3 regions of the Streptomyces auratus genome follow, and region 1 is predicted to be linked to each of the others. Evidence: predicted binding sites of a transcription regulator. Region 1 holds the regulator's gene; each other region holds the start of a gene.
The links. Region 1 encodes HrcA, which represses chaperone genes, less so after heat shock. Its sites were predicted from a motif close to TTNGCACTCNGNNNNNCNGAGTGCNAA; they were not measured.
Positions count from the first base shown of each region.

Region 2: a site for HrcA is predicted at 3,475-3,501, ahead of groL (chaperonin GroEL). Genes of this name have one in related genera too.
Region 3: a site for HrcA is predicted at 1,958-1,984, ahead of BKA18_RS15055 (FmdB family zinc ribbon protein). Genes of this name have one in related genera too.

Region 1 covers NZ_JBNGCB010000001.1:2,786,911-2,792,303, forward strand. Annotated here, with positions in the region: gene BKA18_RS12050 (16S rRNA (uracil(1498)-N(3))-methyltransferase) at 1-122, opposite strand, end outside; gene BKA18_RS12055 (nitronate monooxygenase) at 119-1,210, opposite strand; gene dnaJ (molecular chaperone DnaJ) at 1,307-2,443, opposite strand; gene hrcA (heat-inducible transcriptional repressor HrcA) at 2,444-3,460, opposite strand; gene BKA18_RS12070 (MBL fold metallo-hydrolase) at 3,656-4,393, shown strand; gene BKA18_RS12075 (DUF3097 domain-containing protein) at 4,463-5,296, shown strand; gene BKA18_RS12080 (Uma2 family endonuclease) at 5,274-5,393, opposite strand, start outside.
Region 2 covers NZ_JBNGCB010000003.1:448,675-454,067, forward strand. Annotated here, with positions in the region: gene BKA18_RS21620 (glucosyl-3-phosphoglycerate synthase) at 1-726, opposite strand, end outside; SAM riboswitch class I at 896-1,058, shown strand; gene thrC (threonine synthase) at 1,076-2,359, shown strand; gene BKA18_RS21630 (MoaD/ThiS family protein) at 2,436-2,714, shown strand; gene BKA18_RS21635 (cold-shock protein) at 3,138-3,341, shown strand; gene groL (chaperonin GroEL) at 3,666-5,291, shown strand.
Region 3 covers NZ_JBNGCB010000001.1:3,507,083-3,512,475, reverse strand. Annotated here, with positions in the region: gene BKA18_RS15065 (hypothetical protein) at 244-522, opposite strand; gene BKA18_RS15060 (S-methyl-5'-thioadenosine phosphorylase) at 662-1,495, opposite strand; gene BKA18_RS15055 (FmdB family zinc ribbon protein) at 1,611-1,946, opposite strand; gene BKA18_RS15050 (MFS transporter) at 2,060-3,361, opposite strand; gene BKA18_RS15045 (potassium/proton antiporter) at 3,669-5,204, opposite strand; gene BKA18_RS15040 (penicillin acylase family protein) at 5,366-5,393, shown strand, end outside.

The DNA.
Region 1 (5,393 bases):
TCCTCGCCGGTCCGCAGCCGGCGCACCGACACCGCATGCCGGCCCTCGGGACCGTCCAGGGTCAGCGTGCCCCCGGCCCGTACGTCCGCGAGCGAATCGATGAGGAAAACGGGCGCGGTCATGACGCGCCGCCGCCGCTGCGGGGCAGGGTCAATGCGGCGCGCGCCGCGTCCAGTTCGGCCGACAGCACCTCCACGAGCCGCCCGGCGGGCAGCTCCCGGGCCAGCCGGTGCCCCTGCCCCGCCCACAGATTCATACCTTGGGCATCGCCCGCCTTGGCCGCGGCCTTGCGGACGGTGGAGGTCAGGTAGTGGACGGCCGGGTAGGCGGCCGGTGCGTACGGGCCGTGCTCCCGCATGAAGCGGTTCACCAGCCCGCGGGCCGGCCGCCCGGAGAACGCCCGGGTCAACTCCGTATGGGTGAACAGGGGGTTGGTCAGCGCCTGCTTGTGCAACGGGTTGGCGCCCGACTCGGGGGTGGCGAGGAAGGCGGTGCCCAGCTGCGCCATGCACGCCCCGGCGGCGAGCACCGCCGCGATCTGCGAGCCGCGCATCAGCCCGCCCGCGGCGATCACCGGGATCTGTACGGCCTCGCGGACCTGGCCGAGCAGCGCCAGCAGCCCCAGCCCCGCCCCGGTCCCGTCGGCATGCGGATCGTCCCGGTGGGTGCCCTGGTGACCGCCGGCCTCCACGCCCTGCGCGCACACCGCGTCCGCGCCCGACCACTGTGCGGCCTGCGCCTCGGCGGCGGTGGTGACCGTGACGACCGTGTACGTACCGACCTGCGCGAACGAGTCGAGGACGGCGCGCGAGGGGCAGCCGAAGGTGAAGGACACCACCGGCACCGGGTCCTCCCGCAGGATCGCGAGCTTGGCCTCGTAGCCGTCGTCGACGGGCCCGTCGGTGTCGCCGAGCTCGGTCTCGTACCAGGTGGCCTCGCCCGCGAGTTGCTCGCGGTAGACGTCGACGACGGAGCCGTCGGCCAGGGACGGCTGCGGCATGAAGAGGTTGACGCCGAAGGGCCGGTCGGTCAGCGACCGCAGCTGTTTGATCTCCTGATACATCCCGTCGGCGGTTTTGTAGCCGGCGGCGAGGAAGCCGAGACCGCCGGCGCCGCAGACGGCGGCGGCCAGCTCGGGCCCGGATCCGCCGCCCGCCATGGGGGCCTGCACGATCGGGTAGCGGCAGAGATCGGTGAGCGCGGTGGGCATGACCACATCGTGTCACGCCCACCGCCTCGCCCCGCATCGGGGCCACGCTGTGGCGGCTTGCCCGGGGCCCGCTGTCGGACCCCGGCCCACCTGGGGCTATCGCCCGTTGAAGGCGTCCTTCAGGCGCGAGAACAACCCCTGCTGCCCGGGCTGGAACTGCCCCGTGGGCCGCTCCTCACCGCGGAGCTTGGCCAGCCGCCGCAGCACCTCTTCCTGCTCGGGGTCGAGCTTGGACGGCGTCTGCACCTCGACATGGACGATGAGGTCGCCGCGGCCGCCACCGCGCAGATGCGTCACCCCGCGCTGGTGCAGCGGAATGGACTGGCCGGACTGGGTGCCGGGCCGGACATCGATCTCCTCGACCCCGTCCAGCGTCTCCAGGGGGCACTTGGTGCCCAGCGCCGCCGCCGTCATCGGGATGGTGACCGTGCAGTGCAGATCGTCGCCGCGCCGCTGGAAGACCGCGTGCGGCAGCTCGTGGATCTCCACATAGAGGTCGCCGGCGGGGCCGCCGCCGGGGCCGACCTCGCCCTCGCCCGCGAGCTGGATGCGGGTGCCGTTGTCGACACCCGCCGGGATCTTGACGGTCAGGGTGCGGCGCGAGCGGATCCGGCCGTCGCCGGCACACTCGGGGCACGGCGTCGGTACGACCGTGCCGAAGCCCTGGCACTGCGGGCACGGCCGGGACGTCATGACCTGGCCGAGGAAGGACCGGGTGACCTGCGAGACCTCACCGCGGCCGCGGCACATGTCACAGGTCTGCGCCGAGGTGCCGGGCGCCGCGCCCTCGCCGGTGCACGTCGTACAGACGATGGCGGTGTCGACCTGGATGTCCTTGGTCGTGCCGAAGGCCGCTTCGTTCAGCTCGACGTCGAGGCGGATCATGGCGTCCTGGCCCCGGCGGGTGCGCGAGCGCGGGCCGCGCTGCGACGCGGTGCCGAAGAAGGCGTCCATGATGTCGGAGAAGTTGCCGAAGCCCGCGCCGAATCCGCCCGCGCCCTGGCCGCCACCGGCCTGCGAGAGCGGGTCGCCGCCGAGGTCGTAGACCTGCTTCTTCTGCGGATCCGACAGGACCTCGTAAGCGGCGTTGATCTCCTTGAACCGCTCTTGGGTCTTGGGGTCCGGGTTCACGTCCGGGTGCAGCTCGCGCGCCAGCCGACGGAAGGCCTTCTTGATCTGGTCCTGCGAGGCGTCGCGGCCGACGCCGAGGACCGAGTAGTAGTCCGTGGCCACTTACGACTCCGCGAGGATTTGTCCGACGTAACGTGCCACTGCGCGTACCGCTCCCATCGTTCCGGGGTAGTCCATGCGGGTCGGTCCGACCACGCCGAGTTTGGCGACTGCCTCGTCGCCCGAACCGTAGCCGACCGCGACGACCGATGTGGACGTCAGGCCTTCATGGGCATTCTCATGCCCGATACGTACGGTCATGCCCGAGTCCTTGGCCTCCCCGAGCAGCTTGAGCAGCACCACATGCTCCTCAAGAGCCTCCAGCACCGGCCGGATGGTCAGTGGAAAGTCGTGCCCGAAGCGCGTGAGATTGGCGGTACCGCCGATCACCAGTCGCTCTTCGGTCTCCTCCACCAAAGTCTCCAGCAACACCGACAGCACTGTCGAGACCGTGCCGCGGTCGTCCTGCTCGAAGGACTCCGGGAGATCCTGCACCAACTGGGGCACATCCGCGAACCTGCGGCCCACGACCCGGCTGTTGAGCCGGGCCCGCAGATCCGCCAGGGACATCTCGCCGAACGGCGCCTGGCAGTCGATCAGTCGCTGCTCGACCCGCCCGGTGTCCGTGATCAGTACGAGCATCAGGCGGGCCGGGGCCAGCGCCAGCAGCTCGACGTGCCGGACCGTCGAGCGGGTCAGGGAGGGGTACTGGACGACCGCGACCTGCCGGGTCAGCTGCGCCAGCAGCCGGACCGTGCGGCCGACCACGTCATCGAGGTCGACAGCGCCGTCCAGGAAATTCTGGATCGCCCGCCGCTCCGGGCTGGACAGCGGCTTGACGCCGGCCAGCTTGTCGACGAACAGCCGGTAGCCCTTGTCGGTCGGGATCCGCCCGGCACTGGTGTGCGGCTGGGCGATGAATCCCTCGTCCTCCAGGGCTGCCATGTCGTTGCGGATCGTCGCCGGGGAGACGCCCAGCTGATGCCGCTCGGTGAGTGCCTTGGAGCCGACCGGCTCCTCCGTCCCGACATAGTCCTGGACGATGGCGCGCAGCACTTCGAGCCTGCGTTCACTGAGCATTCCGCGCACCTCCAGTCCGGCCGTCCCGGCGTCTCGTTCCTCCTGGCACTCACACGGGCAGAGTGCCAGGCCCTGAGCCAGTGTACGGCCGAGTAGCACGGCCACGGCAAGGGCGGCCGTGCGGAGCACCCGCCCGATGACCGTGTTCGGGCGATCTGCCGGGCAACGCTATCGCGAGGGCGCTAGCGTCTCGGTATGCACACTGCTTGGGAAGAGGCCGGCTGGGAACGGCTTGGTGACGGTGTCGCCAGGCGCCGGATGCCGGGGTGGGACGAGACGATCGGGGTGATCGCGGGGACCACCGGCGTCATGATCGTCGACACCGGTGCGACCCTTCGCGACGGCGCGGAGCTGCGCCGGACGATCCGCGGTGTGCTGGGCCGGGACGTGACGCATGTCGCGCTCACCCACCCCCATTTCGATCATGTGCTGGGCACCGCCGCCTTCGCGGGCGTCGAGGTGTTCGGCGCGGCCGGCCTCGGCGACCTCCTGCGGCGCGGCAAGGACGAGCTGCGGCACAGCGCGGTGCGGCACGGCGTCGACCGGAACGCCGCCGCGGAGGCCGCCGACCTGGTGGTCGCCCCGCACCACCACGTCCACGGCCAGCTGACCGTCGAACTCGGCGAGCGTCAGGTGCTGCTCGCCAACGTCGGCCCCGGGCACACCGCCCACGATCTCGCGGTCCTGGTCCCGGGCCGGCAGGGCGCCCCCGAGATCGTCTTCTGCGGCGATCTGGTCGAGGAGTCCGGTGAGCCCCAGGCGGGCCCGGACGCGCTGCCGCAGCAGTGGCCCGGCGCGCTGGACCGGCTGCTGGCCCTCGGCGGCGAGGACGCGGTCTACGTCCCCGGCCACGGCGCCGTGGTGGACGCCGCCTTCGTCCACGCCCAACGGGACGCGCTGGCGGCCCGCTTCGGCGTCGCCCCCGCCCCCTGACTCCTGACCCCTGCCCGTCGGCCCGTCCGCCCGACCGGCCGTTCCTCTCCTGCGAACAGAACAGGCCCCATGCAGAGCAAGCGCTACAGCCCCGACCTGACCCCGTCCTGGAAGAAGCAGCGGCCGGCTCCCGAGGTACCGGCCGACCCCGATCTGGTCGTCGAGGAGGTGGCCACGGGCTTCTGCGGCGCGGTGATCCGCTGCGAGAAGACGGCCGAGGGCCCGACGGTCACCCTGGAGGACCGCTTCGGCAAGCACCGCGTCTTTCCGATGACCCCACGCGGCTTCCTCCTGGAGGGCAAGGTCGTCACGCTCGTACGCCCCCAGGGCCGCCCGGCGCCGAGCGCTCCGGTGCGTACGGCGTCCGGCTCACTCGCCGTCCCCGGCGCACGGGCCCGGGTCGCGCGCGCCGGGCGCATTTATGTGGAGGGCCGGCACGACGCCGAACTGGTCGAGCGGGTATGGGGCGATGATCTGCGCATCGAGGGCGTCGTCGTGGAGTACCTGGAGGGCATCGACGACCTCCCGGCGATCGTCCGCGGCTTCTCCCCCGGCCCCGATGCGCGGCTGGGCGTGCTCGTGGACCACCTCGTTCCCGGCTCCAAGGAGTCACGGATCGCGGCCGAGGTCACCGGTGGTCATGCGCTCGTCGTCGGCCACCCGTACATCGACGTGTGGGAGGCGGTGAAGCCGTCGTCCGTCGGCATCCCGGCCTGGCCGTCCGTCCCGCGGGGGCAGGACTGGAAGACGGGGGTGTGCCGGGCGCTGGGCTGGCCGGAAAACACCGGGGCGGCGTGGCAGCGGATCCTGTCGTGCGTGCACTCCTACAAGGACCTGGAGCCACAACTCCTGGGCCGGGTGGAGGAGTTGATCGATTTCGTTACGGCCGGCGGTGCCGTCTGACGTTGGCGAGAGTCCCGAACTCGTGGGTGTCCAGTACGGCATCGAGCTGGTCCAACGGCACGGGGTCGCCGAACTTGAAGATCGACTGCAACTGGTA
Region 2 (5,393 bases), on a different contig from region 1:
CTGGGCCAGGGCGTCGAGGCCGACGGTGTGCAGGGCGTCGACGAGCAGGCCGAGCTCGACGCCGTAGCCGACGGGGAAGGGGAGCCGTTCCAGGAGGGAGCGGCGGGCCGCGTACTCGCCGCCGAGGGGCTGGACGAAGCCGGCCAGCTGGGGCCAGTGGAGGTTGAGGAGCGGGCGGGCGACCAGCTCGGTGACCCGGCCGCCCTGGCCGGCGTCGATGCCGCCGGGGCCGGTCTCCAGGGGGCGGTCGTACATCGCCTTGACGAACTGGATGTCCGGGTCGGTCAGCAGCGGGCCGATGATGCCGGAGACGAAGGTGGCGGAGAATTCGCGCAGGTCGGCGTCGATGAAGCAGATGATGTCGCCGGTGGTGGCCAGGAGGGAGCGCCACAGCACCTCGCCCTTGCCGGGGAGCGCGGGCAGCCGCGACAGGATGCTGTCGCGGTGCACCACCCGGGCGCCGGCCGCCGCCGCGACCTCGGCGGTGCGGTCGGTGGAGCCGGAGTCCAGCACCACCAGCTCGTCGACCAGCCCGGTCGCGTCCGTCATCAGCGTGTCACGGATCGTGGTCACGATCGCGCCGACCGTGGCCTCCTCGTCGAGCGCGGGCAGGACGACGCTGACCGTCCGGCCCGTCTGGCGCTTGGCCTCCAGCAGCTGCTCCAGCGGGCGGTCCGCGGCGGACCAGGAACGGCCGCGCAGCCAGCGCTCCACCTCTTCCAGCACGTCTACGACTCCTCGGTCGCCGCCGGAGGGCGGCCCTTGTGATCCATCTCGCGGTTCGGACGACTATCTCAACTGTCAGTGCCGTCGGTTACAGTCTTGAACAACGCGGATGACCGTCGCATGTCGGGGTCCGTGCCACAAACGCCTGGGTTTCGGCCCAGTGCCATACCGCTCATCCAGAGGGGCAGAGGGATACGGCCCGTTGAAGCCCCGGCAACCCTCCAGCCGGTCTTGCCGCAAGGACGCTCGATTACGTCCCGCGCGCGAGGCTCCCGGCTAGGGAAGGTGCCAAATCCGTCTCGTGGCGAGATTCGTCGCGAGGAAGATGAGGAGAAAGGGCCTCGCCTCCATGGCTGTGCAAGTCACCGAAAACACCCCCACCGTCGCTCTGGGCCCCGCCGCAGCGCTGTCCTGCCGTGAGTGCGGACAGCGCTTTTCGCTCGGTCCGATCTTCGCGTGCCAGGAATGTTTCGGGCCGCTCGAAGTCGCGTACGACCTGCCGAGCGGCGACCCCGAGGGGCTGCGGAAGCAGATCGAGGCCGGGCCGGACAACATCTGGCGCTACGCCCCGCTGCTGCCCGTCCCCGCCGACGTGGCCGACAAGCCCAATCTCAACCCCGGCTTCACCAAGCTCGTCCAGGCCGACCGGCTCGCCGCCGAGCTGGGCGTCACCGGCGGGCTGTACGTCAAGGACGACTCCGGCAACCCGACGCACTCCTTCAAGGACCGCGTCGTGGCGATCGCCGTCGAGGCCGCCCGCGCCTTCGGCTTCACCACCCTCTCCTGCTCCTCCACCGGCAACCTCGCCGGTGCCGTCGGCGCCGCGGCCCGCCGCGCCGGTTTCAAGTCCTGCGTCTTCATCCCGCACGACCTGGAGGCCGGCAAGGTCGTCATGGCCGCGGTCTACGGCGGCGACCTGGTCGGCATCGAGGGCAACTACGACGACGTCAACCGCTTCTGCTCGGAGCTCATCGGCGACCCGCTGGGCGAGGGCTGGGGCTTCGTCAACGTCAACCTGCGTCCGTACTACGGCGAGGGTTCCAAGACCCTCGCGTACGAGATCTGCGAGCAGCTGGGCTGGCAGCTCCCGGACCAGCTGGTCATCCCGATCGCGTCCGGCTCGCAGCTGACGAAGATCGACAAGGGGCTCAAGGAGCTGATCGCCCTCGGCCTGGTCGAGGACAAGCCCTACAAGATCTTCGGCGCCCAGGCGGAGGGCTGCTCGCCGGTGTCCACGGCCTTCAAGGCCGGGCACGACGTCGTGCGCCCGCAGAAGCCGAAGACCATCGCCAAGTCGCTGGCGATCGGCAACCCGGCCGACGGTCCGTACGTGCTCGACATCGCGCGCCGGACCGGCGGTGCGGTGGAGGATGTCAACGACGAGCAGATCGTGGACGCGATCAAGCTGCTGGCCCGGACCGAGGGGATCTTCGCGGAGACCGCGGGCGGGGTGACCGTCGGCGTGACCAAGAAGCTGATCGAGGACGGCCTGCTCGACCCGTCCCTGACCACCGTCGTCCTCAACACCGGTGACGGCCTCAAGACCCTGGACGCGGTCGCCCCGACCTCCGGGCCCACGGCCACGATCCGCCCGGACCTGGACGCGTTCCGCGCGGCCGGCCTGGCCGGCTGAGGTCGTCGGCCCGTCCGCGGACGGGCACCGCCCCCGCCCCCGAACTCGTACTCCGCACCACCCGGAAGGCAGAACCATGAGCGTCAAGGTCCGCATCCCCACCATCCTCCGCACCTACACCGGCGGCCAGGCCGAGGTCACCGCCGAGGGCGCGACCCTGTCCGAGGTGATCGCCGACCTGGAGCGGAACCACCAGGGCATCGCGGCCCGTGTGCTGGACGACGCCGGCAAGCTGCGCCGCTTCGTGAACGTGTACGTGAACGACGACGATGTGCGCTTCGAGCAGGGTCTGGAAACGCCGACCCCGGACGGTGCGGGCGTCTCGATCATTCCGGCGGTCGCCGGCGGCTGCTGATTTGCGCCAACTCTTCTCCTGCTTGACCGGAATTGCCCCGTCCGCCAGAAAGCGGACGGGGCAATTCCATGTTGTGAAAGGAGATACTATTGGGGTGATCCCCCTCCGGATATCACCGTACGCGTGCCGAACGCATATGAGACAGCGATCAGTTGTGCTCGAAGTGTGAGCGATATTTGTCGCTTATGTGTGCTACGCCCGGCCCGACTTGCCCTGGAGAACTGGGATTTCACCTCATATTGCCGATTCTCCGGCCCCAGAATTCTCGTCCGATTGACCTGTTGCTCTGGGCATCTGTGCAGATACATTCAGCGGCGGTCGACGCGTTCCGGCGCACACCCCACGGGCCATTCGCGGGGTGAGGTCTGACCCGGGTCCGCGAAGTGCGGTCCTGCGCAAGGGCCAGTAATAGGGGAGTTAGGCATGGCTCAGGGCACCGTCAAGTGGTTCAACGCGGAGAAGGGGTACGGCTTCATCGCGGTCGACGGTGGTGCGGATGTTTTCGTCCACTACAGCGCGATCCAGATGGACGGCTACCGCACCCTTGAGGAGGGCCAGCGGGTCGAGTTCGAGATCTCGCAGGGCCAGAAGGGGCCGCAGGCGGACATGGTCCGGGTGGCCGGCTGAGGCGCCGACCGACTGCTGCGTCACGGAAGGCCCGTGCCCCCGAGGGGGTACGGGCCTTCTGCTGTCTGCCTCGTAGGGGGCACCCTCCCGGTGGGCGCTTGCACTCGCACCCTGCGAGTGCTAATCATTGGCGTTAGCACTCTCCGAGTGAGAGTGCTACGAAGGACCGGGTCGGTGAGGCCCGCAGGCCGGGTGGGGCAAGGAACCACCCGGGTCTGTAGGCCGTCCGTCGCGGGCGCCAGCGCGGTCCGGAGAAATCCTTCCCCACGCTCTCAACTGCGTTCGAGCAGGGGAGACCCCATTAGTCCGGGAGGACCACTTCACATGGCCAAGATCATCGCGTTCGACGAGGAGGCGCGGCGCGGTCTCGAGCGCGGGATGAACCAGCTCGCCGACGCCGTCAAGGTGACCCTCGGCCCCAAGGGCCGCAACGTCGTCCTCGAGAAGAAGTGGGGCGCCCCCACGATCACCAACGATGGTGTGTCCATCGCCAAGGAGATCGAGCTCGAGGACCCGTACGAGAAGATCGGCGCCGAGCTGGTCAAGGAGGTCGCGAAGAAGACGGACGACGTCGCCGGTGACGGCACGACGACCGCGACCGTCCTGGCCCAGGCCCTGGTCCGCGAGGGCCTGCGCAACGTCGCCGCCGGTGCCAACCCGATGGCTCTCAAGCGCGGTATCGAGAAGGCCGTCGAGGCCGTCTCCGCCGCCCTGCTGGAGCAGGCCAAGGACGTGGAGACCAAGGAGCAGATCGCTTCGACCGCCTCCATCTCCGCCGCCGACACCCAGATCGGCGAGCTGATCGCCGAGGCCATGGACAAGGTCGGCAAGGAAGGCGTCATCACCGTCGAGGAGTCCCAGACCTTCGGTCTGGAGCTGGAGCTCACCGAGGGTATGCGCTTCGACAAGGGCTACATCTCGGCGTACTTCGCGACCGACATGGAGCGCATGGAAGCCGCGCTCGACGACCCGTACATCCTCATCGTCAACTCCAAGATCAGCAGCGTGAAGGACCTGCTGCCGCTCCTGGAGAAGGTCATGCAGTCCGGCAAGCCGCTGCTGATCATCGCCGAGGACGTCGAGGGCGAGGCCCTGTCGACCCTGGTCGTCAACAAGATCCGTGGCACCTTCAAGTCCGTCGCCGTCAAGGCCCCGGGCTTCGGTGACCGCCGCAAGGCCATGCTCGGCGACATCGCCATCCTCACCGGTGGCACCGTCATCTCCGAGGAGGTCGGCCTCAAGCTGGAGAACGCCGGTCTCGAACTGCTCGGCCGCGCCCGCAAGGTCGTCATCACCAAGGACGAGACCACCATCGTCGACGGTGCCGGTGACAGCGAGCAGGTCCAGGGCCGCGTCAACCAGATCCGCGCCGAGATCGAGAACAGCGACTCGGACTACGACCGCGAGAAGCTCCAGGAGCGTCTGGCGAAGCTGGCCGGCGGCGTGGCCGTCATCAAGGCCGGTGCCGCCACCGAGGTCGAGCTCAAGGAGCGCAAGCACCGCATCGAGGACGCCGTTCGCAACGCGAAGGCGGCCGTCGAGGAGGGCATCGTCGCCGGCGGTGGCGTCGCCCTGCTCCAGGCTTCCTCGGTCTTCGAGAAGCTGGACCTCGACGGTGACGAGGCCACCGGTGCCAACGCTGTGAAGCTGGCCCTGGAGGCCCCGCTGAAGCAGATCTCCGTCAACGGCGGCCTTGAGGGCGGCGTCGTGGTGGAGAAGGTGCGCAACCTGGCCGTCGGCCACGGCCTGAACGCCGCGACCGGTGAGTACGTCGACATGATCGCCGAGGGCATCATCGACCCGGCCAAGGTCACCCGTTCCGCGCTGCAGAACGCCGCCTCCATCGCGGCGCTGTTCCTCACCACCGAGGCCGTCATCGCCGACAAGCCGGAGAAGGCCGCCGCGGCGGGCGCTCCGGGCGGCATGCCGGGCGGTGACATGGACTTCTGATCCTCGCGGATCAGACGCTGGTCCTCCCGGACCGCACGTCCAGACGTACGTCGGGGCGGCACCCTCCTCCCAGGGGGTGCCGCCCCGGCGGCGTTTTTGGGG
Region 3 (5,393 bases), 720 kb from region 1:
GACGTTCAGCACCGCAACTTACGTCAGAGCAGGGCGGAGGTGTCCAGTCCTGCCGCGCCGACCGGCGACCGGCGACAGCGTGGGTGCGGGTCGGGCGGAGGGGGCCGCTCCTGCGGTCCGGGTGGGCAGAGAGCGCGGTACCGGGGCGCTGGGCGGGCCGCCACGGGCGCACGGCAGCCGCTCTGCCACTCGCAGCAGTGTCACGTGACCCGGCTGCCGAAGCCACTCGATCTTGAAGCATGGTCACCGCCTGCCCACGGCCGTCGGCGAGGGGCAGCCGGCGGCGGGAGTGGCTCGTACGGCGCCGTACGACGCGCCGCCGGCCAGTACCGCGGCGGCCGTCGCCAGTCCGGCGGCCAGCAGGCGCCGCCGCCCGGTCCGGCCCAGCCGGGGCCGGCCGCCTCCGGCCCGCACCGGTGGGAAGTGCGGCACCTCACACGGCGGGGGAGCGGGAAGCGGAGGGGAGAGGAGATCGGAGTCGGTCGGAGGAGAGGGAGCGGACGGGGTAAGGGACATCGACATCTGGGCACCGCCTGGGGTGAGGGGTTCGGAGAACCGGCGATCACCACCGTGCCGGAGTCCGCGCCGGCCCGCTCCAGGCTGTGTACGACCCCGCCCCTGTGGACAACTCGGCCACCCCGAAGGGTGAGGCCGCGTCGCGTTACGGCAGTTCGATACCCAGGTCCCAGCCCGCGTGGGCGTCGGTGCACAGGCAGTTGCGGGCGGCGTTGTCGGGGAGTGCGGCGACCGCGTCGAAGAGGACGTCGCGCAGCCGGTCCACGTTCTGCGCGAAGACCCGGAAGACCTCTTCGTGGGAGACGCCATGGCCGGTCTCGGTGCCCGCGTCCAGGTCGGTGACCAGCGTCAACGAGGTGTAGCACAGGCTCAGTTCACGGGCCAGGACGGCCTCGGGGTGCCCGGTCATGCCCACCACCGACCAGCCCTGCGCGGCGTGCCAGCGCGATTCGGCGCGGGTCGAGAAGCGGGGACCCTCGATGACGACGAGGGTGCCGCCGTCCACCGGCTCCCAGTCCCGGCCGCGGGCCGCCGCGAGGGCGGCCTCCCGCCCGGTGGGGCAGTACGGGTCGGCGAAGGTCAGATGGACGACGTTGGGGGTGCTGCCGTCCGGCAGCGTCTCCCCGTCGAAGTAGGTCTGCGTCCGGGCCTTGGTGCGGTCCACGAGCTGGTCGGGGACGAGCAGCGTGCCGGGGCCGTACTCGGGGCGCAGCCCGCCGACCGCGCACGGGCCGAGGACCTGGCGCACGCCGAGCGAGCGCAGCGCCCACATGTTGGCGCGGTAGTTGATGCGGTGCGGCGGGAGATGGTGGCCGCGGCCGTGCCGGGGCAGGAAGGCGACCTTGCGGCCGGCGATCTTCCCCAGGAAGAGCGAGTCGCTGGGGCGCCCATAAGGGGTGTCCACCGTGACCTCGGTCACGTCGTCGAGGAAGGAGTAGAACCCCGAGCCGCCGATTACGCCAATCTCCGCTTCAGCCATGCCGGTCACACTATCGGGGCGCGGTGTCGTGGGGCATAAGGGTGACGCGGACGAAAGCAACCCGTAAGACAGCGGGCCCCGCCGTCGGTGACGGCGGGGCCCGGAACGCTGTGGGTCAGGCTGCGGAGCTGGTGCCCGAGCTGCTGCCGGAGGACGAGGCGGCGGGAGCTGCGGCCTTGGTCTCGGAGCTGCCGGACGAGGAGCTCGACGAGTCCGAGGAGGACGCGGTGCCGGACGTGGCGGGGGTCTTCGCGGGGCTGCTGCTGGACGACGAGCCGCGGCTGTCGTTGCGGTAGAAGCCGGAGCCCTTGAAGACGATGCCGACCGCGGAGAACACCTTCTTGAGGCGTCCGTTGCAGCTGGGGCACTCCGTGAGCGCGTCGTCGCTGAACTTCTGCACCGCCTCGAGGCCCTCGCCGCACTCGGTGCACTGGTACTGGTAGGTCGGCACTTGTCTTCCTCCTGGCACTCTCACTCGATGAGTGCTAACGACGCTCCATCTTGCAGTATTCCTGGCCATCAGTCCACCGTGACCGGCGCAACGGTGACCGACTCCACGTCCGTTCAGGCGCGCGCCAGCTCCCGCTCCCGGTCCTCGGCGCCGGCGCCGGCCCGGTCCGGGACGTGCTGAGTGACGGCGCCGGCACCCGCGGCCGAGCCGCGCGGCAGCAGGTGGGCGCGGAGCGCCAGCAGCACGGTGCAGGCCAGCGCCGTACCGGTCAGCGGCACCAGGAATCCGCTGCTCGGCCCGAAGCCGTCCGCGAGCTGACCGGCCGAGGTGGCCGCGGCCGCCTGGCCCAGCGCGACCGCACCGGTCAGCCAGGTGAAGGCCTCGGTCCGGGCGGCGGCCGGCACCAGCGTCTCCACGAGGGTGTAGCCGGTGATCAGGGCCGGGGCGATGCACAGGCCGACGACCAGGCCGACGGCGCCCAGCAGCGGCACCGCGGTCACCGCCCACAGCGGGGTCGTGGCCAGCGCGAGCAGCCCGTAGGCGACCAGCAGCCGGCGCCGCGGGCCGACCTTCCAGGCGATCGCGCCGCAGGCGATACCGGCGAGCATGTTGCCGCCCGCGAAGATCCCGTAGAGCACGCCGTTGATGCCGGGCTGCCCGATGTGCTGGGTGAACGCGGTCAGCGAGACCTGCATCCCGCCGAAGACGGTGCCGATGCCGAGGAACGCCACGATCAGGACGCGTACGCCGGGCACCGACAGCGCCGAGACGCGCGGCCGGTCGCCGGCCCCGGCCCGGTGCACCGCCGGCTGGCTGCGCTTCTGCGCGGCGAACAGCAGCCCGCCGGCCAGGGTCAGCGCGGCCTCGGCGATCAGCCCGGCCGCCGGGTGGATGCCGGTGCACAGCGCCGTGGCCAGCACCGGGCCGACCACGAAGGTGAACTCGTCGGTCACCGACTCGAAGGCGGCGGCCGTCGGCATCAGCGGGCTGCCGCCGAGCCGGGCCGCCCAGCGGGCCCGCACCATCGGGCCGACCTGCGGCGTCGAGGCGCCCGTGGGGACGGCCACCGCGAGCAGCGCCCACAGCGGGGCGTGCGCCAGGGCGAGGGTGATCAGGGCCACGACGCCGGCAGTGTGCGCCAGTACGCCGGGGAGCAGCACCGCGCGCTGGCCGAAGCGGTCGGCGAGCCTGCCACTCTGCGGGGCGAACAGCGCCATCGAGACGCCGGTGGTGGCGGAGACCGCGCCCGCGGTGCCGTACGAGCCGGTGGTGGACTGGACGAGCAGCACGATGCCGATGGTCAGCATGGCGAAGGGCTGCCGGGCCAGAAAGCCGGGCAGCAGGAATGTCCATGCACCAGGGGTGCGGAGCAGTGATCCGTAACCGGAACGGGAGTCCTTGACCGCGGATGCCACGGCCGGGCCTTTCTGCCGCCTGGTAGCGCGCCACCCGCGAGGTCGTCACGGATGCGCGCCGAGAGCTGTCCTCTCGCGCAGGACCGAGTGATACCGCGTGGTCCGCACCGGAGAGGTGGCTGCGTGGGGCAGAGGACCGCGGCCGCCGAGCGGTCGCGCCAGCTCTGCGTCAGGCAGAGTTGGTTCGTCTATGTGCCTCTTCATACTACAGGCCGCAGCGCGGGAAGCCCTGGGATCGGGCAGGACTTCCCGGGAATTTCCTTAGGATCCGTGGAGATGTGCAGCACATTTCCGGGTCCGCGGCCGCTCAGCGTGAGTCGTGCCGCCGCCCCGGGGAGCCATGGATGCCCAGCCAGCCGGCCAGCTTGCCGCCCTGGGAAACCGCCTGCAGCCGCCGCTCGGCAGTGTCGCGCACCGGGTCGGTGGCGACCACCAGCAGCTCGTCGCCGCGGCGCAGCACCGTCGTGGGCGCGGGGACGAAGCTGGTGCCGTCCCGTACGACGAGGGTGACCGCGGCGCCCGCGGGCATCCGCAGCTCACCGACCTCGACGCCGTGCATACGGGACGTCGGGCCGATGGTGGTCGACAGCAGATGGCCGCGCAGCCGCTCCAGCGGCGCCGATTCGATGCCCAGGTCGGCGGCCTCCTCGCCGTCGCCCAGCCGCAGCCGCCGGGCGAGCCAGGGCAGCGTCGGCCCCTGGACGAAGGTGTAGATGACGACCAGCACGAAGACGATGTTGAAGACCCGCTCGCTGCCGGGCACATGGGTCACCATCGGGATGGTCGCCAGCACGATCGGGACCGCACCGCGCAGCCCGGCCCAGGACAGCAGGGTCTTCTCCTGCCACGGCATCCGCCACGGCAGCAGCGCCACGAACACGGACATCGGCCGGGCCACGATCGTCAGGATCATGCCGATCAGCAGCGCGGGCACGATGTCGTCGAGCAGGTTGTGCGGGGTCACCAGCAGCCCCAGCAGGACGAACATGCCGATCTGGCCGATCCAGCCGAGGCCTTCGGCGAAGCCGCGGGTGGCCGGGGCGTGCGGCAGTTTGGCGTTGCCGAGGATCACCGCGGCCAGATAGACGGCGAGGAAGCCGGACCCGTGCGCCAGCGCACCGGCCGCGTACGCGGAGACCGCGATGGCCATGACGGCGATCGGGTACAGGCCGGACGCGGGCAGCGCGACGTGCCGCATGGCGTAGGCGCCGAGCCAGCCTATGGCCAGTCCGATGGCGGCGCCGATCAGCAGCTCCAGGGCGATCGTGCCGAGCAGGACGTACCAGGGGCCGACCCTTCCCACGGCGGAGAAGGCGACGACGAGGATGACGACGGGGGCGTCGTTGAAGCCGGATTCGGCCTCCAGGATGCCGGTCAGCCGGGCCGGCAGCGGCACATTGCGCAGTACGGAGAAGACGGCCGCGGCGTCGGTGGAGGACACCACGGCGCCGATCAGCAGCGCCTGGCGCCAGTCGAGTCCGGCCAGATAGTGCGCGCCGGCCGCGGTGACCCCCACGCTCACCGCGACGCCGACCGTCGACAGCGCCGCCGCCCTTGGCAGCGCCGGTTTGATCTCTTTCCACTTGGTGCCCAGGCCGCCCTCGGCGAGGATCACGACCAGTGCGGCATAGCCGAGGAGTTGGGTCAGTCCGGCGTTGTCGAAGACGACGCCGCCGGGGCCGTCCTGCCCGATGGCGATGCCTATCCCCAGGTAGATGAGCAGGCTGGGGAGCCCGCTGCGCGAGGAGACCCGTACCGCGGCCACCGCGATGAGCAGTACGAGCGAGCAGATCAGCAGGAGTTCGTTGAGGTGGTCGACAGTCAGGAGCTGATCCTTTCGCACAGGTGCCGGAGCGCTTTTCCTTAACGTATCTAGTTACTGAGACTAACAATTTACCATTACTTGAAGGTTGGATGTGCTGGCGGTGACTCCGCGTAGGGGTCGCCCAACCCGTGCGCCTATGGTTGCTCCAGCACTCCCACCCTGCCCCTCGAAGGACAGAGATGCCCGCCAACAAGTCCGGCCCAGTCC